One region of the Gibbsiella quercinecans genome, then DNA from elsewhere that is predicted to be linked to it. Evidence: predicted binding sites of a transcription regulator. Region 1 holds the regulator's gene; each other region holds the start of a gene.
The links. Region 1 encodes PurR, which represses purine synthesis genes. Its sites were predicted from a motif close to CANGCAAACGTTTGCNTG; they were not measured.
Positions count from the first base shown of each region.

Region 2: carA (glutamine-hydrolyzing carbamoyl-phosphate synthase small subunit) is a predicted target of PurR. The motif match lies at 5,108-5,125, and genes of this name have one in related genera.
Region 3: ACN28Q_RS20740 (amino acid aminotransferase) is a predicted target of PurR. The motif match lies at 4,898-4,915, and genes of this name have one in related genera.

Region 1 is NZ_CP014136.1:5,235,625-5,243,285, reverse strand. It holds gene gloA (lactoylglutathione lyase) at 1-29, shown strand, start outside; gene rnt (ribonuclease T) at 99-779, shown strand; gene ACN28Q_RS23810 (Grx4 family monothiol glutaredoxin) at 837-1,181, opposite strand; gene ACN28Q_RS23805 (C40 family peptidase) at 1,677-2,492, shown strand; gene sodB (superoxide dismutase [Fe]) at 2,715-3,293, shown strand; gene tnpA (IS200/IS605 family transposase) at 3,414-3,872, opposite strand; gene cydH (cytochrome bd-I oxidase subunit CydH) at 4,060-4,149, opposite strand; gene purR (HTH-type transcriptional repressor PurR) at 4,553-5,578, shown strand; gene punR (DNA-binding transcriptional activator PunR) at 5,575-6,516, opposite strand; gene punC (purine nucleoside transporter PunC) at 6,639-7,661, shown strand, end outside.
Region 2 is NZ_CP014136.1:1,926,485-1,934,145, reverse strand. It holds gene ileS (isoleucine--tRNA ligase) at 1-1,826, shown strand, start outside; gene lspA (signal peptidase II) at 1,826-2,332, shown strand; gene fkpB (FKBP-type peptidyl-prolyl cis-trans isomerase) at 2,334-2,804, shown strand; gene ispH (4-hydroxy-3-methylbut-2-enyl diphosphate reductase) at 2,785-3,738, shown strand; gene dapB (4-hydroxy-tetrahydrodipicolinate reductase) at 4,055-4,876, shown strand; gene carA (glutamine-hydrolyzing carbamoyl-phosphate synthase small subunit) at 5,349-6,497, shown strand; gene carB (carbamoyl-phosphate synthase large subunit) at 6,515-7,661, shown strand, end outside.
Region 3 is NZ_CP014136.1:4,553,054-4,560,714, reverse strand. It holds gene pepN (aminopeptidase N) at 1-49, opposite strand, end outside; gene pncB (nicotinate phosphoribosyltransferase) at 517-1,722, shown strand; gene asnS (asparagine--tRNA ligase) at 1,928-3,328, shown strand; gene ompC (porin OmpC) at 3,628-4,731, shown strand; gene ACN28Q_RS20740 (amino acid aminotransferase) at 4,980-6,170, shown strand; gene ACN28Q_RS20735 (MBL fold metallo-hydrolase) at 6,238-6,885, opposite strand; gene mepK (peptidoglycan L,D-endopeptidase MepK) at 6,946-7,494, opposite strand.

The DNA of each region.
Region 1 (7,661 bases):
AACATGCCGGTCATGGCCTCGGCAACTGATTAATTCCTCCAGGGCGCGCTCAGCGCCCTTCTTTTTATCCCCTGCATCACGGCGCAAAATTTGCAATAATGCGCGCTGAATTCGATGAAGATAAGAAACTAATGGCAGAAAAAAGTGATCTTAACGCCCTGTGTGGCCGTTTTCGGGGTTTTTACCCCGTAGTGATTGACGTTGAAACCGCAGGCTTCAACGCCAAAACCGATGCATTGCTGGAAATCGCCGCCGTCACGCTGAAAATGGACGAAAACGGCTGGCTACAGCAGGACGAAACCCTACACTTCCACGTTGAACCGTTCGAAGGCGCCAACCTGCAGCCCGAAGCACTGGCGTTTAACGGGATCGACCCAAACAATCCGCTGCGTGGCGCGGTGAGTGAATACGATGCGCTGCATGCGATTTTTAAAGCCGTGCGTAAAGGCATCAAAGATCAGGGCTGCAACCGGGCGATCATCGTGGCGCATAATGCGACCTTTGATCACAGCTTCCTGATGGCGGCGGCTGAACGCGCCGGGCTTAAGCGCAACCCGTTCCACCCGTTTGCGACCTTCGATACGGCGGCGCTCAGCGGTTTGGTGCTGGGGCAAACTGTGCTGGCCAAGGCCTGTATTGCCGCAGGCATGCCGTTTGACAGCAGCCAGGCCCACTCTGCGCTGTACGACACAGAGCAAACCGCCCTACTGTTTTGCGAATTGGTTAACCGCTGGAAGCGCCTTGGCGGCTGGCCGCTGGCCGTTGCCGAAGATTGCTAACGCGTTAAAACAAACAGGGCGGCCAATTGGCCGCCCTGTTTTTTACTGCCAACGCCATTAAGGCTGCTGGTTTTCCTGTTCTTTGTACTTCTCTGCGGTTTCTTTGATCAGTTGCTGCAACTCGCCGCGCTGGTACATTTCGATGATGATGTCACAGCCGCCAACCAATTCGCCGTCAACCCAGAGCTGGGGGAAAGTCGGCCAGTTGGCATATTTCGGCAATTCAGCGCGGATATCCGGGTTTTGCAGGATATCCACATAGGCGAAACGTTCACCACAGGCAGACAGCGCCTGGACGGCCTGCGCGGAAAAACCGCAGCTTGGCAGTTTCGGCGAGCCTTTCATGTACAACAGAATGGGATTGCCGGCAATCTGCTGTTGAATTTTTTCAATCGTCGTCATTTATTGCTTCCTCAAGCCACGTAATGGCTACAACTTACATCACATTCACTATTGTAGCGGCTGGAACCGGGGCAAGAAAACACCATCTTTAACAAGGGTATTATCCAGACGCCGCTCGTGCTGCACAGGTCACGCCATTCCGGTAGAAATATGCGCGCAGAATAACATTTTTAATCAGCCCGTTTCACTACTATATTTTTACTGCGGCCTGACGTTGTTTTTTTATACATACCAATGACACATTTTAGCCTTACCTTAGCAAATAATTTGCGTTGCCGGAAAAAGCGCCAACTGCGCGCAGCCGCATAGGGGCGCGGCCTGACGTACAAAATCAACGCACCTGCAGCGCGAAGTATGAAGGGTATTAAAGGCTATTAACTTTTTCTCACAATATGCATTATTATTTTTAGGTTCTGCTCTGTTTTATATGACGATTATCGGGAATACTGTAATCCTTTTGTGGCAAGCTTCGGGACCAAGGTTGGTAATATCAAAATGCGTTCACTGTTTACGCTCTTTGTGATGCTCTTTACTATGCTCTTCTTCAACCTGGCGCATGCTGCGCCACAGGCTCGCGTTTCTGCCGAGCAGCGAAAAAGCCACGTTAATGATGCCCGGGCTGACGATCGCAAGAAAAAGAAGCAGGACAAAGCCGGTAAAAAAGCCAAAGTGGCCGCCCCACAAAAAACAGTAAAGCATGAATTAACCCAGCACAGCGAAAAAAAGACCGCCCGCCTGCGTAAAAGCGTTAGCAAAACGCAACGCGTAACAAAAATAAAAGTCACGCCGCCGAAAAAGGGCTACAAGAAAGGCTACGGCCGGCACCGCGAAGCCGGCATCGCAACTGCCAAACTGCTTGGCGCTGAAAAACCGCTCAAACTTAGCCCCGCCCACAAAAAACGTTATCAGCATGCCAAACAAACCGCGATGGCAAAACTGTTGGATCAAATGGGGAAACCCTACCGCTGGGGGGGCGCATCGCCAATGACCGGCTTTGACTGCAGCGGCCTGATTTATTACGCCTATAAAGACGTGGTGAAGATAAAAATGCCGCGCACCGCCAATGAAATGTATCACCTGCGCGATGCCGCGCCGATCAGTCGCAGCGAGCTGGAACGCGGCGATTTAGTGTTCTTCCGCATCAATAACCGCGGCGCAGCCGATCACGTTGGTGTTTATTTGGGCAATGGCAAATTTATTCAGTCGCCACGTACCGGCGAAGAGATCCGCATCAGCCAGTTGGATAATGACTACTGGCAAAACCATTATATCGGCGCACGCCGCGTCGTTACGCCAAGCACCATCCGCTAATCCCCTCCTACGGCCGGCGCCTTAAGCCTGCCGTATTGTTATCCCGATCCTGCCGATGCTTTAATCAATCAGACAGTTAGCACACTTTAAACCTTTTTTTCACCGGCAAAGTTGTTAAGATTAATATCCACACAAAAAATATAACAACTCTCTTTTACGGCGGCGGCACCCAGTACTACGGCCACCGCCGAAGCAGTCGTTGTAAATAAAAAGGAGAAAGCAATGTCGTTTGAATTACCTGCATTACCGTATGCAAAAAACGCCCTCGAGCCGCACATTTCCGCCGAAACGCTGGAATACCACTATGGCAAGCACCATAACACCTACGTGGTTAACCTGAACAATTTGGTGAAAGGCAGCGAGTTTGAAGGGAAATCCCTGGTTGATATCATCAAAACCGCCAGCGGCGGCGTGTTCAACAACGCCGCACAGGTATGGAACCACACCTTCTATTGGCACTGCCTGTCGCCACAAGGCGGCGGTGAACCTAGCGGCGCGGTGGCTGATGCCATCAACCAATCCTTCGGCTCTTTCGCCCAGTTCAAAGAGGCATTCACCAAGTCTGCCATCGGCAACTTCGGTTCCGGCTGGACCTGGCTGGTGAAAAAAGCAGATGGTAGCCTGGCTATCGTCAACACCTCCAACGCGGCAACCCCGCTGACCGGTGACGACAAACCGCTGCTGACCGTGGATGTGTGGGAACACGCCTACTATATCGATTACCGCAATGCACGCCCCAACTACCTGGAAAACTTCTGGGCGCTGGTCAACTGGGCATTTGTGGCAGAAAACCTGGCGTAAAATGGCAGGAAAATAAATATCCTCCGGCATAGCCGGAGGTTTTTCTGATGCGCCTATAAGGCTCTGTTACCAGCCGCGCCCTAACAGGCGCATACGATCTGACATTTGCATCAGACTCCGTTACTTACGGCCCGTAAACGGGCTGCCCGGGTAAGGGATCGATAACTGCTCGCCCATTTTATCCTCTTCAAGTTGGTGCTTTATGTATTCCTGTATCTTCGCGGTGTTCTTCCCCACCGTATCTACGTAGTACCCCCGGCACCAGAACTCCCTGTTTCTGTATTTGAATTTCAGATCTCCAAACTGCTCATAAAGCATCAGACTGCTTTTCCCTTTCAGATATCCCATAAAGCCAGATACGCTCATTTTGGGCGGGATTTCCACAAGCATATGGATATGATCTGCGCAGCATTCAGCTTTCAGGATCCGTACATTTTTCCACTCACATAGCTTTCTTAAGATACTGCCTATCGCCAGACGTTTCTCTCCGTAGAACGCTTGTCTTCGGTATTTTGGCGCAAAAACTATGTGATATTTACAGTTCCATCGGGTGTGCGCTAAGCTCTTTTCGTCCCCCATTGGGACCCCCTTTTGATTTCTTGTTGAACTTTTGCAGTTGCCAGACCGCAAGATGTTTTAACAAATCAAAAGGGGTTTTAATAACTGGCTTAAAGCTGAAAGCTTTCCGGAACCCCCAGCCTAGCTGGGGGTTTTCCATAGACAAGCAAAAGGCGCAGCCAGGCTGCGCCTTTTTTATGTCAGGGGATCAGTGCATCACAGCGGTAAAGCTAAAGATAATAATCATCGCCAGCGCACACACCGTCGTAAACAGCGATAACTTCAGATCGGTATCCATCAACAAACTCCTTATCAGATTGGCTGGTTCGAGCATAAAAGCCATTATATTAATACGTCAATGATTCTCCCACAGTTTACAGATAAAATCTTGTGCTATGACAACGCCGCGACGCAGCGGGTGCCGTCGGCGGCACGCGCCGTTATTGCCGGGCCGGCAATAACCCGCCTGGCCTGGCGGCGGAACATGATTAATGTTGATTAGCCCTTTCACTTTTTCTCAAGATAGGCCAAAATTCGCAGTTCACTGCTGTGCACCGGCAAAAGAGCCCTCACTCACCAAGCGCTGACGACTTCCACATTAAAAACTCAGTTTTCGCTTTTTTGAGGAGAGTTATATGCACGCAAACGATTAACAATGCGCTTACATGCTGTAACATGCGAATCCAGGAGTCATTCTTTACATGGCAACGATAAAAGATGTGGCCAAACGCGCGGGCGTTTCCACCACCACCGTTTCCCACGTCATCAATAAAACCCGTTTCGTCGCCGAAGAAACCAAAGCGGCCGTATGGGCAGCCATCAAGGAACTGCATTATTCCCCAAGCGCCGTGGCCCGCAGCCTGAAGGTCAACCACACCAAGTCCATCGGCCTGCTGGCGACCTCCAGCGAAGCCCCCTACTTTGCCGAAGTGATCGAAGCCGTCGAAAACAGCTGTTACAGCAAAGGCTACACGCTGATTTTGTGCAACTCCCATAATAACCTGGACAAACAGCGCGCTTACCTGGCGATGCTGGCGCAAAAACGCGTCGATGGCCTGCTAGTGATGTGCTCGGAATACCCGGAGCAGCTGCTGGGCATGCTGGAAGACTACCGTAATATTCCCATGGTGGTGATGGACTGGGGCTCGGCGCGCGGCGACTTCACCGACACCATCCTGGACAACGCCTTTGAAGGCGGCTATCTGGCCGGCCGTTACCTGATCGAACGTGGGCACCGCGACATTGGCATTATCCCCGGCCAGCTTTCGCGCAACACCGGCGGTGGCCGCCACCAGGGCTTCCTGAAAGCGCTGCAGGAAGCCAATATAGAGGTGCGCGAAGAGTGGATTGTGCAAGGGGATTTCGAGCCGGAATCCGGCTACCAGGCCATGCACCAGATACTGTCGCAAAAACACCGCCCGACCGCCGTGTTTTGCGGGGGCGACATTATGGCGATGGGGGCGATCTGCGCCGCGGACGAACTTGGCCTGCGGGTGCCGCAAGACATTTCCGTCATTGGCTATGACAACGTGCGCAATGCGCGCTACTTTAGCCCGGCGTTGACGACCATTCACCAGCCGAAAGAGCGCCTGGGCGAGATGGCGTTCGCCATGTTGCTTGACCGCATTATCAGCAAGCGTGAAACATCGCAAGTGATTGAAGTGCACCCTAAGCTGGTTGAACGCCGCTCCGTGGCCGACGGCCCGTTTATCGACTACCGCCGTTAATCATACACGCCGGGGCATGCATCCCCCGGCGTATGCTCGCTAAGCCACTCTTGATTCAGCGTTTCGCTATCGCCAAGATACTCCAATAGCCAGGCCATCGCCGGCGCCAATGCCTGCTGCTGCCAGGTCAGGCAGCAAGCACTGGGCGGATAGGCCTCTTCCAGTTGCAGTTCGTGCAGTTCGCCGCTGGCGATCAATGGCCGCCCGCGGTGGGCCGGCACCATACCCATGCATAATCCACTGCGCAGGCAATCGATCGCCGATACCCAATCCGGCACCACCAGCCGCCGCTGATTATTCAACGCCCAGGTCACGCGTTTGGGCAGGTTGCGCGAGGTATCCTCCAGCATCAGCGCCGGGAATTGGCGCAGTTGATCGTCCTGCAGCGGCCCAGCGTATTGCGCCAATGGGTGATCGGGGCTGACCACGCACTGCCAGTTCATAAACCCCATATCGCGGAAACTAAAACCACCGCCCACCGGTACGGCACGGGTGGCGCCAATCGCCATATCCACCCGCCCGTCGGCCAGCGCGTCCCACACGCCGTTGAACACTTCGGGATACAGCATCAGCTCCACATCCGGAAAGTGACGATAAAAATCCAGGATCAATTGGCGGCTGCGCTGGGGTTTAACGATGATATCCAGCGCGATTTTCAACTGCCCGCGCCAACCGTTGGCCACCTGCTGGCAGCGGCGGCGCGTATCGAGCATATTTTTTATAACCACGCGTGCTTCCTGCACAAATAGCGCCCCGGCCGGGGTCAATTCAACGTCACGGTGGCGCCGTTCAAACAGCGGCACCGCCAGCCACTGCTCCAGTTGGCGCACCGTATAGCTGACCGCAGAAGGCACCCGGTGCAGCTCCTGCGCCGCGGCGCTAAAGCTGCCGGTACGCGCAACGGCATCCACCACCTCAAGTGAGTATTCAGACCACATATTTTGCCTTCAAATTTTTTCATAGCACCTTGCAAATATTAGCGTTTCACAAGCGAAGATCCAGCCGGTTAGACTGGCGCCGCTGCAAAACCTCTAGCATAAAGAACTAACGAGAGCATTAAATGCGTAATTTTGGACTACTTTTTTACCTTTCCGGCCTAAGCATGCTGGGCTACCAGGCGACGGATATGTATCTGCCGGCCTTTGGCGTCATGCAACAAGAACTGCAAATTTCCGCTGGTGCGATCAGCGCCAGCCTAAGTATTTTTTTAGCCGGTTTTGCCTTCGCTCAACTGCTGTGGGGGCCGCTGTCCGACAAACTGGGGCGCAAACCGGTGTTGTTGATCGGCCTGACGCTATTTGGCCTGGGTTGCCTGGGCATGCTGTGGGTACAAACGGCGCTGCAACTGTGGTGTCTGCGCTTTATTCAGGCTATCGGCGTGTGTTCAGCCGCGGTGAGCTGGCAGGCGCTGGTGGTGGATCGCTACCAGGGTAGCCGGGCCAACCAAATTTTCGCCACCATTATGCCGTTGGTGGCATTATCGCCGGCCCTGGCACCGTTGCTGGGCGCCTGGCTGCTAAGCCACATCGGCTGGCGGGCGATCTTCGCTGTTTTACTGGCCATTACCGTCGCATTACTGGCGCCGACCCTGGCGCTGAAGGATAAACGCCGCTTACCGCAAGCCAGCGGCGATAACGTGGCGCCAGTCGGCTTTCTGCAACTGCTGCGTTCGCCCATTTTCAGCGGCAATGTGATGGTGTTTGCCGCCTGCTCCGCCGGCTTCTTTGCCTGGTTGACCGGTTCGCCGTTTATTCTCAGCGCTATGGGCTATACGCCAAGCGACATTGGCTTAAGCTATATGCCCCAGACTCTGGCTTTCTTAGTGGGGGGATATGGTTGCCGCAGCGCGCTCAAACGCCTGAACGGCAATGCGCTGTTGCCATGGCTGCTGATAGCCTATGGCGTGAGTATGATCGCGTTGTATCTGGTGGCAACCCTCACGCAGCCTACGTTGACCAGCCTGCTGGTGCCCTTCTGCCTGATGGCACTGGTGAACGGGGCCACTTACCCGATCGTGGTTGCCAACGCGCTGATGCCTTTCCCAACCGGCACCGGTAAAGCGGCTGCGTTGCAAAACACACTG
Region 2 (7,661 bases), 2.2 Mb from region 1:
CGGTGCACACCGCGCCAGGCCATGGCCCGGACGACTTTGTCATCGGCCAGAAATACGGCCTGGAAGTGGCCAACCCGGTCGGCCCGAATGGCTGTTACCTGCCGGGCACCTATCCTTCGCTGGACGGTAAGTTCGTCTTCAAAGCCAACGATCTGGTGGTGGAACTGCTGCGTGAGAAAGGCGCGCTGCTGCACGTGGAAAAACTGCTGCACAGCTACCCTTGCTGCTGGCGCCACAAAACGCCGGTTATCTTCCGTGCGACCCCGCAATGGTTCATCAGCATGGATCAGAAAGGGCTGCGTAAGCAGTCGCTGGAAGAGATCAAAGGCGTGCAGTGGATCCCGGACTGGGGCCAGGCGCGTATCGAAACGATGGTGGCAAACCGCCCGGACTGGTGTATTTCCCGCCAGCGTACCTGGGGCGTGCCAATGTCGCTGTTTGTGCATAAAGAGACCGAGCAACTGCACCCGCGCACCGTTGAGCTGATTGAAGAAGTGGCGAAACGCGTAGAGCAGGAAGGTATTCAGGCATGGTGGGATTTGGATCCGGCCGAGTTGCTCGGTGAGCAAGCCGCCGACTACGTCAAAGTGCCGGACACGCTGGATGTGTGGTTTGACTCCGGTTCGACCCACGCTTCGGTGGTTGACGTGCGCCCGGAATTCCACGGCCATAGCGCAGATATGTATCTGGAAGGCTCTGACCAACACCGCGGCTGGTTCATGTCATCGCTGATGATCTCCACGGCCATGAAAGGCAAAGCGCCTTACAAGGAAGTGCTGACCCACGGCTTCACCGTCGATGGTCAGGGGCGCAAAATGTCCAAGTCGATCGGCAACACCGTCAGCCCGCAGGATGTGATGAACAAACTGGGCGGCGATATCCTGCGTTTGTGGGTGGCATCGACCGACTATACCGGCGAGATCGCCGTTTCCGATGAGATCCTCAAACGTGCGGCAGATTCTTACCGCCGTATCCGTAACACCGCCCGCTTCCTGTTGGCGAACCTGAATGGTTTCGATCCCCGCACCGACAGCGTGGCGCCGGAAGATATGGTGGTGCTGGATCGCTGGGCGGTTGGCCGTGCGCTGGCGGCGCAGCAGGATATTGAACAGGCCTATGCCCGCTACGATTTCCACGAAGTGGTGCAGCGCCTGATGCAGTTCTGCTCGGTGGAAATGGGCTCCTTCTATCTGGATATCATCAAAGACCGCCAGTACACCGCCAAAGCGGACAGCGTTGCACGCCGCAGCTGCCAGACGGCGCTGTTCCACATTGCCGAAGCGCTGGTGCGCTGGATGGCGCCGATCATGTCCTTTACCGCGGACGAGATTTGGGGCTTCCTGCCGGGCAAACGCGCGCCGTACGTCTTTACTGAAGAGTGGTATGACGGCCTGTTCAGCCTGGCCGAAGGCGAAAGCATGAACGATGCCTTCTGGGATGAGCTGTTGAAAGTGCGTGGCGAAGTGAACAAGGTGCTGGAGCAGGCGCGTGCCGATAAACGTATCGGTGGTTCGCTGGAAGCTTCCGTCACCCTGTTTGCCGATGATGCGTTGGCGGAGCGCCTGAACAGCCTGCAGGATGAACTGCGCTTTGTGCTGCTGACCTCTGGCGCCAAAGTGGCACCGTTGGCGCAGGCGCCGGCGGATGCGCAGCAAAGTGAACTGCTGAAAGGGCTGAAGATTGTCTTTAGCAGTGCAGAAGGGACTAAATGCCCACGTTGCTGGCATTACACCACGGATATTGGCCAGGTGGCGGAACACGCAGATATCTGCGGCCGCTGTGTCACCAACGTTGCCGGCGACGGCGAGAAGCGTAAATTTGCCTGATGAGTAAACCGATCTGTTCGACCGGCCTGCGGTGGCTGTGGGTAGTTCTGGTGGTACTGGTGCTGGATTTCGCCAGCAAACAGTGGATCCTGAATCATTTTGTGCTGGGCCAGTCCCAGCCGTTGATTCCCTACTTCAACCTGTACTATGCGCGCAACTACGGCGCTGCGTTTAGCTTCCTGGCCGATCACGGCGGCTGGCAACGCTGGTTCTTTGCCGGCATTGCGGTGGCGATTATTGTGGCGCTGCTGGTGCTGCTGTACAAAAACGGCGCGCAGCAGAAGCTAAGCAACATCGCGTATGCGTTTATTATCGGCGGCGCGCTGGGCAATCTGTTAGATCGTCTGTGGCATGGCTTCGTGGTCGATTTCATCGATTTTTACGTAGGCAACTGGCACTACCCGACCTTTAATCTGGCAGACAGCTTTATCTGCGTCGGGGCGGCGATGATCGTGCTGGAAGGGTTCTTGCCTTCCAGCAAGCGCGCAGCGGCTAAAGGTGAGTGATATGACGGCTCAGGTTAACAGCGGCAGCGCGGTGCTGGTGCACTTTACGCTGACGCTGGAAGATGGCTCGACGGCGGAATCAACCCGCCGCAGCGGCAAACCGGCGCTGTTTCGCCTTGGCGACGGCAGCCTGTCCAACGCGCTTGAGCAACAGCTGATCGGGCTGCATGCCGGTGATAAAAATACCTTCACCCTGCAGCCGGAAGATGCCTTCGGCGCGAACAACCCGGATCTGATCCAATTCTTCCTGCGGCGCGATTTTGCCGACACCGGCGTGCCGGATGTCGGCACCATCATGCTGTTCACGGCAATCGACGGCAGTGAAATGCCGGGCGTGGTGCGTGAAGTGGCGGAAGAGTCGGTCACCGTTGATTTCAATCATCCACTTGCGGGCCACCCGGTGACCTTCGAGCTTGAGGTACTGGAGATTGATCCGCAGCAGGAGGTGACGCATGCAAATCTTGCTGGCTAACCCCCGTGGTTTCTGTGCCGGGGTCGATCGTGCGATCAGTATCGTGGAACGCGCGCTGGAAATTTACGGCGCGCCGATCTACGTGCGCCATGAGGTGGTGCATAACCGCTATGTGGTGGATAGCCTGCGCGCACGCGGCGCGGTGTTTATTGAAGAGATCGCCGAAGTGCCGGATGGCTCAATCCTCATCTTCTCGGCGCATGGGGTTTCCCAGGCGGTGCGCGCCGAAGCGAAGGCGCGTAGCCTGACCATGCTGTTCGACGCCACCTGCCCGTTGGTGACCAAGGTGCATATGGAAGTGGCACGCGCCAGCCGCAAGGGCACAGAGGCCATTCTGATCGGCCACGCCGGCCATCCGGAGGTGGAAGGCACCATGGGCCAGTACAACAACCCGGAAGGGGGGATGTACCTGGTGGAGTCGCCGGACGATGTCTGGAAGCTGCAGGTGAAGCATGAAGACAATCTGTGCTTTATGACGCAGACCACGCTGTCGGTTGATGATACCTCCGACGTGATCGACGCTCTGCGCCAGCGCTTCCCCAAGATTGTGGGGCCACGCAAGGATGATATCTGTTACGCCACCACCAACCGCCAAGAAGCGGTGCGCAGCCTGGCCGGGGATGCGGATGTGGTATTGGTGGTGGGGTCGAAAAACTCGTCCAACTCCAACCGCCTGGCGGAACTGGCGCAGCGCGTGGGGAAACCGGCGTATCTGATCGATTCGGCGGAAGACATTCAGGAAGCCTGGCTGAAAAACACCACCCACATCGGCGTCACCGCGGGCGCATCCGCACCGGATGTGCTGGTGCAAGATGTTATCAACCGTCTGAAGGCGATGGGCGGGAAATCGGTGCTGGAAATCAGCGGCCGGGAAGAGAACATCGTGTTTGAAGTGCCAAAAGAGCTGCGGGTGGATATCCGGCAGATCGATTGACGCTGTGGCAATCAGCAACGGGGAGCTTAGGCTCCCCGTTTTGCTATCTGCCGTTGGCGTTTTTATCGCCGGCAGTGGAAAACTGCATGATTATGTAAAACCTTACGCTGTCTATGCAGTATGGTTTGGCAAGCACAGCGGCGAAAATTTATAGCATCGCTGATAAAAATGGCGGGATATCATAATTTTCTAATTATGATTTAAATCCTCTGGCGATGCCGGGATGGGGCAGTTAACCTAATGTGACGAATTTTACCTATTGGGTTTAGGCCTTTGTAGCCGGATAACGGCTTTCGACGGAAAAAGAGAGAGAAGTATGACAGATTCACAGATCCGCATTGCGATTGCAGGCGCCGGTGGCCGTATGGGGCGCCAACTGATCCTGGCAGTGCAACAGGCGCAGGGCGTAGTGCTGGGCGCGGCGCTTGAACGCCCCGGCTCAAGCCTGATTGGCACGGACGCTGGCGAACTGGCCGGCGCAGGGGCGCTTGGGGTGCCGGTTAGCGCCAGCCTGGACAGCGTGGCGGATGATTTTGACATTCTGATCGACTTTACCCGGCCGGAAGGCACGCTGGAGCACCTGGCGTTTTGTGTGGCGCACCACAAAGCGATGGTGATCGGCACCACCGGCTTCGACGACGCCGGCAAAGCTGCCATCAGAGAGGCGGCCCAACAGATTGGCATCGTCTTCGCCGCCAACTTCAGCGTTGGCGTTAACGTGGTGCTGAAGCTGTTGGAAAAGGCGGCTAAGGTGATGGGCGATTATACCGATATCGAAATCATTGAAGCGCACCACCGCCATAAAGTGGATGCGCCATCGGGCACTGCGCTGGCGATGGGCGAGGCTATCGCCGATGCGCTGGGGCGCGATCTCAAGCAGTGCGCGGTTTACGCGCGCGAAGGCTATACCGGCGAACGCGATCCGCAAAGCATTGGCTTCGCCACCATTCGCGCCGGGGACATCGTGGGCGAGCATACCGCGATGTTTGCTGACATTGGCGAGCGTGTGGAAATCACCCATAAAGCCTCCAGCCGGATGACTTTTGCCAACGGCGCGGTGCGTGCAGCATCCTGGGTGTCTAAGCAGGGAAAAGGGCAGTTTGACATGCGTGATGTGCTCGGTCTGGACCAGCTTTAATGATTTAGTAGGCCATTGTGATGTGGCTGTGTTTATCATAAAACTATGATAAAAGGGCAATATTTTTATTGCCCATTTTTTTTATTTGATAAAATACCAATTTATTATTAATTTTTTTATAAAGTTGCTATTTTTATCTGTAAATTCCTTTTTTATGGCCGGTTTACCCTGCCGTGCTGCTATCGCCCCCCGCTTTTAACCCCCTCGTTGCACGATTGCACTCGATTATCGCTCGCAACCGTTTAACTACCCAGGTTTCCCTCTACTTTTATGGCTAAAGCCGCCATTATTCGTTGAGGGGAGTGAAAATAAGATAAAAAATGGCGTATTGGGTGGACAAGAGAGGCACTCATCTTTAAAATGCGCCCAATTTGCCAAAAATTAGCCTCTCAGGCAGTTTTAGCATTGATTTAGATCGCGATATCTGAATTAATATGCAAATATTGTGATTTATTATTCCTTGGAGGGTGTTTTGATTAAGTCAGCGCTATTGGTTCTGGAGGACGGAACCCAATTCCACGGTCGGGCCATCGGGGCAGAGGGTACGGCAGTGGGGGAAGTGGTCTTCAATACGTCGATGACCGGCTATCAAGAAATCCTCACTGATCCTTCCTACTCCCGCCAGATCGTCACTCTTACTTATCCTCATATTGGCAATGTCGGCACCAACGCCGCCGATGAAGAATCCTCAATGGTTCATGCTCAAGGGCTGGTTATCCGCGATCTGCCTCTGATTGCCAGCAACTACCGCAGTGAAGAAGGGCTGTCCGACTATCTCAAGCGCAACAACATCGTCGCTATTGCCGATATCGATACCCGCAAGCTGACCCGCCTGCTGCGTGAGAAAGGCGCACAGAACGGTTGCATCATCGCGGGCGAAAATCTGGACGCCGCCCAGGCGCTGGCGCAGGCCAAAGCCTTCCCCGGCCTGAAAGGGATGGATCTGGCGAAGGAAGTGACGACCAACGAAACCTACACCTGGCAGCAAGGGAGCTGGCGGCTGGAGGGCGAACTGCCGGAAGACACCGCCGCGAGCGAGTTGCCTTATCACGTGGTGGCGTATGATTACGGCGCCAAGCGCAACATCCTGCGCATGCTGGTGGATCGCGGCTGCCGCTTGACGGTGGTGCCGGCGCAAACCCCGGCGGAAGAGGTGTTGAAGATGAATCCGGACGGTATTTTCCTGTCCAACGGCCCGGGCGATCCGGCGCCGTGTGATTACGCCATCGCCGCCATCAAACAGTTCCTGGAAACCGATATCCCGGTATTCGGTATCTGCCTGGGGCACCAGTTGCTGGCGCTGGCCAGCGGTGCGAACACCGTGAAGATGAAGCTGGGCCACCACGGCGGCAACCATCCGGTGAAGGATCTGGACGCCAACCGTGTGATGATCACCGCGCAAAACCACGGGTTTGCGGTTGATGAAAACAACCTGCCGGCCAACCTGCGCGTCACCCACAAATCGTTGTTCGACCATACGGTTCAGGGCATTCACCGCACGGATAAACCGGCGTTCAGCTTCCAGGGCCACCCAGAGGCGAGCCCAGGGCCGCACGATGCTGCGCCGCTGTTCGATCACTTCATCGAACTGATTGAGACTTACCGTTCCAACGCCAACTAATCAGGAGCAAAAGAGAAATGCCAAAACGTACAGATATAAAAAGCATCCTGATCCTGGGCGCCGGTCCGATTGTTATCGGCCAGGCGTGTGAGTTTGACTACTCAGGTGCGCAGGCGTGTAAAGCGCTGCGTGAAGAAGGCTACCGCGTCATTTTGGTTAACTCCAACCCGGCGACCATCATGACCGATCCGGAAATGGCGGATGCAACCTATATTGAGCCGATCCACTGGGAAGTGGTGCGCAAAATCATCGAAAAAGAGCGCCCGGATGCCGTGCTGCCGACCATGGGCGGCCAAACTGCGCTGAACTGTGCGCTGGAACTGGAGAGTAAGGGCGTACTGGCCGAGTTCGGCGTGACCATGATTGGCGCGACCGCGGACGCGATTGATAAAGCCGAAGACCGTCGTCGCTTTGATATTGCGATGAAAAAAATCGGGCTTGATACTGCGCGTTCAGGCATTGCACATACCATGGAAGAAGCGCTGGCGGTTGCCGCCGACGTGGGTTTCCCGTGCATCATCCGCCCGTCGTTCACCATGGGCGGCACCGGCGGCGGTATTGCCTACAACCGTGAAGAGTTCGAAGAGATCTGTGAGCGCGGCCTGGATTTGTCGCCGACCAAAGAGTTGCTGATCGACGAATCGCTGATTGGCTGGAAAGAGTACGAAATGGAAGTGGTGCGTGATAAGAACGATAACTGCATCATCGTCTGCTCCATTGAAAACTTCGATGCCATGGGCATCCACACCGGCGACTCCATCACCGTAGCGCCAGCACAGACGCTGACCGACAAAGAATACCAAATCATGCGTAATGCCTCGATGGCGGTGCTGCGTGAGATCGGCGTGGAAACCGGCGGCTCCAACGTGCAGTTCTCGGTCAACCCGAAAACCGGCCGCCTGATCGTGATTGAGATGAACCCGCGCGTGTCACGCTCCTCGGCGCTGGCATCGAAAGCGACCGGCTTCCCGATTGCGAAAATCGCCGCCAAGCTGGCCGTGGGCTACACCCTTGACGAGTTGATGAACGACATCACCGGCGGCCGTACCCCGGCATCCTTTGAGCCGTCTATCGACTATGTTGTTACCAAGATCCCACGCTTTAACTTCGAGAAATTCGCCGGCGCCAACGATCGCCTGACCACACAGATGAAGTCGGTCGGGG
Region 3 (7,661 bases), 680 kb from region 1:
CAGGTGCGCGATAGTCGTGGCGATACTTCGCCCGAGGCTGCTGAGTCATAAAAAACCTTCTTATTCCGGAATTACGGGAGTCCCGGCACCATCAACCGCGCGGGCGTTTCGGCTGACCAGAACGCAGTGCAGCAGTAATGTGCCTGATTGTAAACAAACTGTATCACAGCCACAGAAAAAACCCAGAGCCGGAGCAGGCTAACCGATCGGCCGCCTTTCAAGGGGCCGCCATCTGCCTTCCCGCGTAAATATTTTTCGTTAGATGTAGTGTTTAAAATAATTAACACTATAATTTCTATTACTAAATAAGCTAAGTTCGCCACCTGACTGGTTTACTTGGCTTTTATGCCAGCCCCCCTGGCGCCGGCGAGAAAACGGCACGTTTAATCCTCGACCCGCTCTGGCGATTTGTGGTGTCATGGGGCTTCAATCACAGAATAATCCGGGTATACTCCTGCAAAATTTTTATATTGCGCCGGATTTGGACACGCGCCTGACGAGGATGCTGTAACGCATATGACTCAATACGCTTCCCCAATTTTGACATCGTTGCTTGATACCGATGCCTACAAGCTTCATATGCAGCAAGCGGTGTTCCACCGCTACCCTGCGGTTACCGTGGCGGCCGAGTTCCGTTGCCGCGGCGATGAATTGCTGGGTGAGTATGCCGGTGAAATCCGCGAGCAGATTGCGCTGATGAGTGAACTGGCGCTGACTGAAGCCGAAAGTCGCTATCTTTCGACGCTGCCCTTTTTCCGCCAGGATTACCTTAGCTGGCTACGCAATTTCCGCTACGATCCGCAGCAGGTGCAGGTGACCAATCAACACGGCCGCCTGCATATCCGCATCGCCGGGCCGTGGCGCGAGGTGATCCTGTGGGAAGTGCCGTTGCTGGCATTAATCAGCGAAGTGGTGCATCGCCACCGTTCACCGCAGGTGACCACAGAGATGGCAACCGATCGTCTGCGCACCAAACTGGAGCATTTCCAGCAGGTGACGGCCGATCTGGATATTTCGCGCTTTAAACTGATGGACTTCGGTACCCGCCGCCGTTTTTCCCACGGCGTACAAAAAGCCATCGTCAGTACGCTGAAAGCGGAATTTCCTTATTTTATCGGCACCAGCAACTACGATCTGGCGCACCAACTGCAGCTCACGCCCGTCGGCACGCAGGCGCATGAATGGTTCCAGGCCCATCAGCAAATCAGCCCAGTGCTGGCCAACAGCCAGCGTGCGGCGCTGCAGGCGTGGGTGGATGAATATCCCGACCAGTTGGGGATTGCGCTCACCGATTGCATCACAATGGATGCGTTCCTGCGCGACTTTGGCCAACAGTTCGCCCAGCGCTATCAGGGCTTGCGCCATGACTCGGGGGATCCTTTCGCCTGGGGCGAAAAAGCCATCGCCCATTATCAAAAACTGGATATTGATCCACTGAATAAAACGCTGGTGTTCTCCGACAACCTGGATCTGGACAAGGCGCTGGCGCTTTACCGCCATTTCGATCGGCGCGTCAACCTGGTGTTTGGTATCGGCACCCACCTGACCTGCGATATCCCCGGCGTGAAACCGCTGAATATCGTCATTAAGCTGGTGGAATGCAAAGGCAAACCGGTGGCCAAACTGTCGGACAGCCCGGGGAAAACCATCTGCCAGGACAAAGCCTTCGTCAAGGCGTTGCGTAAAGCCTTTGATCTGCCGTTGGTGAAGAAAGCCAGTTGATCCCCCCAGCCGGCGGCACCCGCACGCCGGCTTTTCACTTCCTTTATATAGCTGTGCTCATTTGCCCTGCACGGGCATGCGAAATGTTGCACCGATTTGGCGATTTCTACTTGTGCTCTGCACCGCGGCAAGTAACATAGTGAGGCTCCCATACTATGGGGTTGTTAGCTATTCCTGAACCAAAAACCTATAAAGAGAGAAATCTATGAGCGTAGTGCCTGTAGTCGACGTACTGCAAGGCCGTGCCCCGGTTGACAGTGAAGTCACGGTGCGCGGTTGGGTACGTACCCGGAGAGATTCTAAAGCTGGTATCTCCTTCCTCGCCGTTTATGACGGCTCCTGCTTTAATCCGTTACAGGCCGTTGTTAATAATTCTCTGCCCAATTACCAGGATGAAGTGCTGCATCTGACCACCGGCTGCTCCGTGGAAGTCAGCGGTAAAGTCGTGGCCTCACCCGGTGGCGGCCAAAGCTTTGAGCTACAGGCAACCGCGGTAAAAGTCGTCGGTATGGTTGACGATCCGGATACCTACCCGATGGCGGCCAAACGCCACAGCATCGAATACCTGCGCGAAGTCGCCCACTTGCGCCCACGCACCAACCTGATCGGCGCAGTGGCCCGTGTGCGCCACACGCTGGCCCAGGCTATTCACCGTTTCTTCCATGAAAATGGTTACTTCTGGGTATCCACCCCGTTGATCACCGCCTCTGATACCGAAGGCGCCGGCGAAATGTTCCGCGTTTCTACGCTGGATCTGCAAAACCTGCCGCGTGACGATAAAGGCGCCGTTGACTTCAGCGAGGATTTCTTCGGCAAAGAAGCGTTCCTGACCGTATCCGGCCAGTTGAACGGTGAAGCCTATGCCTGCGCGCTGTCTAAAATTTACACCTTTGGCCCGACCTTCCGTGCCGAAAACTCCAACACCAGCCGCCACCTGGCGGAGTTTTGGATGATCGAGCCTGAAGTCGCCTTCGCCACGCTGGAAGACATCGCCGGGCTGGCGGAAAATCTGCTGAAATATGTCTTCCAGGCCGTGCTGAATGAACGTGCTGATGATATGCAGTTCTTTGCCGAGCGCGTGGATAAAGATGCCGTTGAACGTTTGTCGCGCTTTGTTTCTTCTGATTTCGCCCAGGTGGACTACACCGAAGCCGTTGAGATTTTGTTGGCTTCCGGCCAAAAATTCGAGAACCCGGTATCCTGGGGCATCGATCTTTCTTCTGAACATGAACGCTATCTGGCGGAGCAACACTTTAAAGCGCCGGTGGTAGTGAAAAACTACCCGAAAGATATTAAAGCGTTTTATATGCGTATGAACGAAGACGGCAAAACCGTGGCGGCAATGGACGTTTTGGCACCTGGCATCGGCGAGATCATTGGCGGTTCTCAGCGTGAAGAACGCCTGGCGGTGTTAGATAGCCGCATGGAAGAGATGGGCCTGAACAAAGAAGATTATTGGTGGTACCGCGATTTGCGCCGTTACGGCACGGTTCCTCATTCAGGCTTTGGTTTGGGCTTTGAGCGCCTGGTTGCTTATGTTACCGGTGTGCAAAACGTGCGAGACGTGATTCCTTTCCCACGTACGCCGCGAAACGCAACGTTCTGATTGCTAAAACCAAACAGACAACATACCTTTTAGTTACAAAATAAAGGCCAGCTCAGCTGGCCTTTCGCATTTTCTATACTTGACTTTCATCACAAAGTTCCCTTATTTTTACATTCTGTTACAGCATTTTTCTTTTTGAAACCGGATTAGGATATTAGTAGCATTTTCGCTCTAGATTAACCCGGCTTTGAATGGAACACTGCGTGCAGACACAGGACGACACCAAACTATCTACAATAGTTCCCAAGAATTATTGGCGGCAGTGGCAAGGTGTCCGAATAACACCAATGAGGGTAATAATGATGAAGCGCAACATTCTTGCAGTGGTAATCCCGGCTCTGTTAGCGGCTGGTGCTGCTAACGCAGCAGAAATCTATAACAAAGACGGCAACAAACTGGATCTGTACGGTAAAGTTGACGGCCTGCACTACTTCTCTAAAGATAACAGCGCAGACGGCGACCAGTCTTACGTCCGTTTTGGCTTCAAAGGTGAAACCCAAATTACCGACCAACTGACCGGTTACGGCCAGTGGGAATACAACGTTCAGGCGAACCACACTGAATCTGAAGGCACCGAAGGCACCAAAACCCGTCTGGGCTTTGCAGGCCTGAAATTCGGCGACTACGGTTCACTCGACTACGGCCGTAACTACGGCGTATTCTACGATGTAGTTGGTTATACTGACGTTCTGGCTGAGTTTGGTGGCGATTCAGCTTACACTGACGTCTTTATGTCTGGCCGTACCAACGGCGTAGCAACCTACCGTAACACCAACTTCTTCGGTCTGGTCGACGGCCTGAACTTTGCTCTGCAATATCAGGGCGCTAACAATGAAAGCAGCAACAACGGCCCAACAGGCCGCAGCGCTCAGAAATCCAACGGCGATGGCTACGGTTTGTCTGCTTCCTACGATTTCGGCCTGGGCATTGGCGCAGTAGCCTCTTACAGCAGTTCAAAACGTTCATTAGCCCAAAATTCGCTGGCTTACGGTCAGGGTGATAAAGCTGAAAGCTGGGGTGCTGGCCTGAAATACGACGCCAACAACCTGTACCTGGCAACTATCTACACCGAAACCCGTAACGCAACGCCATTCTCTGGCACTGTTAACAACAATGATGTAAGCGGTTTTGCCAACAAAGCCCAAACCCTGGAACTGGTAGCTCAGTACCAGTTTGATTTCGGCCTGCGCCCATCACTGGCCTACGTTCAGTCTAAAGGCAAAGACATCGAAGGCATCGGCGACGCTGACCTGTACAAATACGTTGACGTTAGCGTTAGCTACGCATTCAACAAAAACATGTCTACCTACGTTGATTACAAAATCAACCAACTGGACAACAACAACCCACTGGGTCTGAACACCGACGACACCGTGGCTGTTGGCCTGGTTTACCAGTTCTAATTTGTTAAACGCCTGACAGTGGCGGTTTACTGCCACAGGTGTGAAAAACAGGGCTACGGCCCTGTTTTTGTTTTTGCTGCCTTTGCCCCTCTGCGTCTTTTCATCCCTGCTCTTTCATCACCTTTTCCTGCGGATTATGCCGCGGTCACAAGTTCGAGGTATTTTTCTCGCAAACGGTTGGCAAAGCGCATAACTGGCGCTACCCTGAACCTTCTGACTGCTTAACTCTAGGCCACGGAAGCATCTGAATGTTTGAAAAAATCACTGCTGCACCGGCCGACCCGATTCTGGGTCTCGCCGAAACTTTCCGCGCGGACGCCCGCCCTAATAAAATCAACCTCGGGATCGGCGTTTATAAAGATGAAACGGGTAAAACACCGGTGCTGACCAGCGTAAAAAAAGCTGAACAATATCTGCTGGAAAATGAAACCACCAAAAGCTACCTCGGTATCGAAGGCATTCCCGCATTCGCAGCGTGCACCCAGGCATTGCTGTTCGGCAAAGACAGCACAATTATTGCCGAACAACGTGCGCGCACGGCGCAAACCCCTGGCGGTACCGGCGGCTTGCGCGTGGCGGCAGACTTTATCGCTACGCAAACCGGTGCCAAACGCGTGTGGATCAGCAACCCAAGCTGGCCAAATCATAAAAACATCTTCAACGCGGCGGGCCTTGAGGTAGTGGAGTATGACTATTACGACGCGGCCAATCATGCGTTGGATTTTGACGGTCTGGTTAACAGCCTGAAACAGGCGCAGGCCGGCGACGTGGTGGTTCTCCATGGGTGCTGCCATAACCCGACAGGTATCGATCCAACCGAAGCACAATGGCAAGCGCTGTCCGATCTGGCCGCGGCCAACGGCTGGCTGCCGCTGTTTGACTTCGCCTACCAGGGCTTTGCCAACGGCCTGGAAGAAGATGCTCAGGGGCTGCGTATTTTCGCCGCGCAGCATAGTGAACTGATCGTCTCCAGTTCATATTCGAAAAACTTTGGCCTGTACAACGAACGCGTTGGCGCCTGTACGCTGGTCGCTGCTGATGCACAAACGGCCGAGCGCGCATTCAGCCAGGTTAAAGCCGGCATCCGCGCCAACTATTCCAACCCGCCGGCTCACGGTGCGGCTATCGTTGCAACTATCCTGAGCAATGAGTCACTGCGCGCGATGTGGGAACAGGAGCTGGCCGATATGCGCCAACGTATCCAGCGTATGCGCCAACTGTTCGTCAATACGCTGCAGGAAAAAGGCGCCCAGCAGGACTTCAGCTTTATCATCAAGCAAAATGGGATGTTCTCATTCAGCGGTTTGACCAAAGACCAGGTGCTGCGCCTGCGTGAGGAATTCGGCGTCTATGCGGTAAATTCCGGCCGCGTCAACGTCGCCGGGATGACGCCAGACAACATGGCGCCACTGTGCGAAGCCATCGTCGCCGTGCTATAAATCAGCACGCATAGATAAAACAAAGGGGCGCAGAAGCGCCCCTTTGTTATTCTGCAACGCCCTGCCACTACCAGATGGCAGGTTCGTCGCGCAGAAACGGATTGGTCTGGCGTTCATGCCCAAAGGTGGACATAGGGCCGTGGCCGGGAATAAAGGCCATGTCATCCCCCAACGGCAACAGTTTGGTGCGGATCGCGTTGATCAACGCCTGGTGGTCGCCGCGCGGGAAGTCGCTGCGCCCAACGCCGCCATTGAACAGCACATCGCCCACCAACGCCAGGCGTGCCTGTTGGTTGATAAACACGATATGGCCTGGCGTATGCCCTGGGCAGTGCAGCACCTGCAGCGTCATTTCCCCGACCTGCACGCTATCCCCTTCCTGCAACCATTTGGTCGGGGTCAAGGGTTCACACTCCTCCAGGCCGAACATGCGGCTCTGTGCCGGCAGGCCGTCAAGCCAGAAGGCATCTTCCTTATCCGGGCCGATAATCGGCACCTGATAGTGCTGGGCCAGCTCTGCCGCCGCACCCACGTGATCCAGATGGCCGTGAGTCAGCAAAATCTGCCCAACGGTGACGCCCTGGCGAGCGACCTCGGCTTTCAGTTTTTCCGCTTCACCACCGGGATCCACCAATGCGGCCTGCCCGGTTTTGTCACACCAAATCAGGGTACAGTTCTGGCTGAACGCGGTGACGGGAATAATCTGGTATTTCATAAGGCTCCATAACAATCACATTGCGGCGTAACCATACAGCTTACCGGAACAGATTGCGGGTTACCAGGTTCTGACCGGCCCGGTGTCTATATGCACAAAATTGCTACGCGGATAATATCCTACGCCGCCGGCGCGCATTTTTAACGCCGCTTTACGGATATTGCTTAGCTGAATACCTTCAATATGAAAATCCATCGCCTGCCCTTTGGTGTGATAACTTTGTTTTGCCACACCGCGGCTGTGCCCACGCAGTTCATTATTGGTAGCCAGGGAACGATAACCCGAAATTAATTGAATTGGCTTATGAGTGCCTAACATGCCTTGCAGGCGATAGAGATGATCAAATAAACGCGGATCAATTGATTTGATTTTATTCGCACGGTAATCACGGAACAAATGGTTAAGGCGAGCTAACTCATCGCTATTGTAATTTTTCCCGTCGAAAAACTCGGCCTTAAGTGATTCCCCCGTATTCAGGTTATTGACCACCAAAATACGCGGACGAGAGGTGGATAAACTGGCAAACGCCTGCTCTGGCAGCAGCGCTAACCCCAAGGCGGCGCTACCCAACGCCAGCCATCTACGGCGGTGATGATCGATGTTGTCCATGTTTCTGTCAGACCCGGAAAGAATATCGGAAAAATATGCACAGAAAAGCGCACTACCCGAACCATAACCGCCCGGCCGGGTTGAGTCAACCCGTGTGCCGCGTGGTTTGCGGGCAGAAAGCAAATACCTGCCCGCAGGATGGCCAAATATTCTGACCGTTATTTATT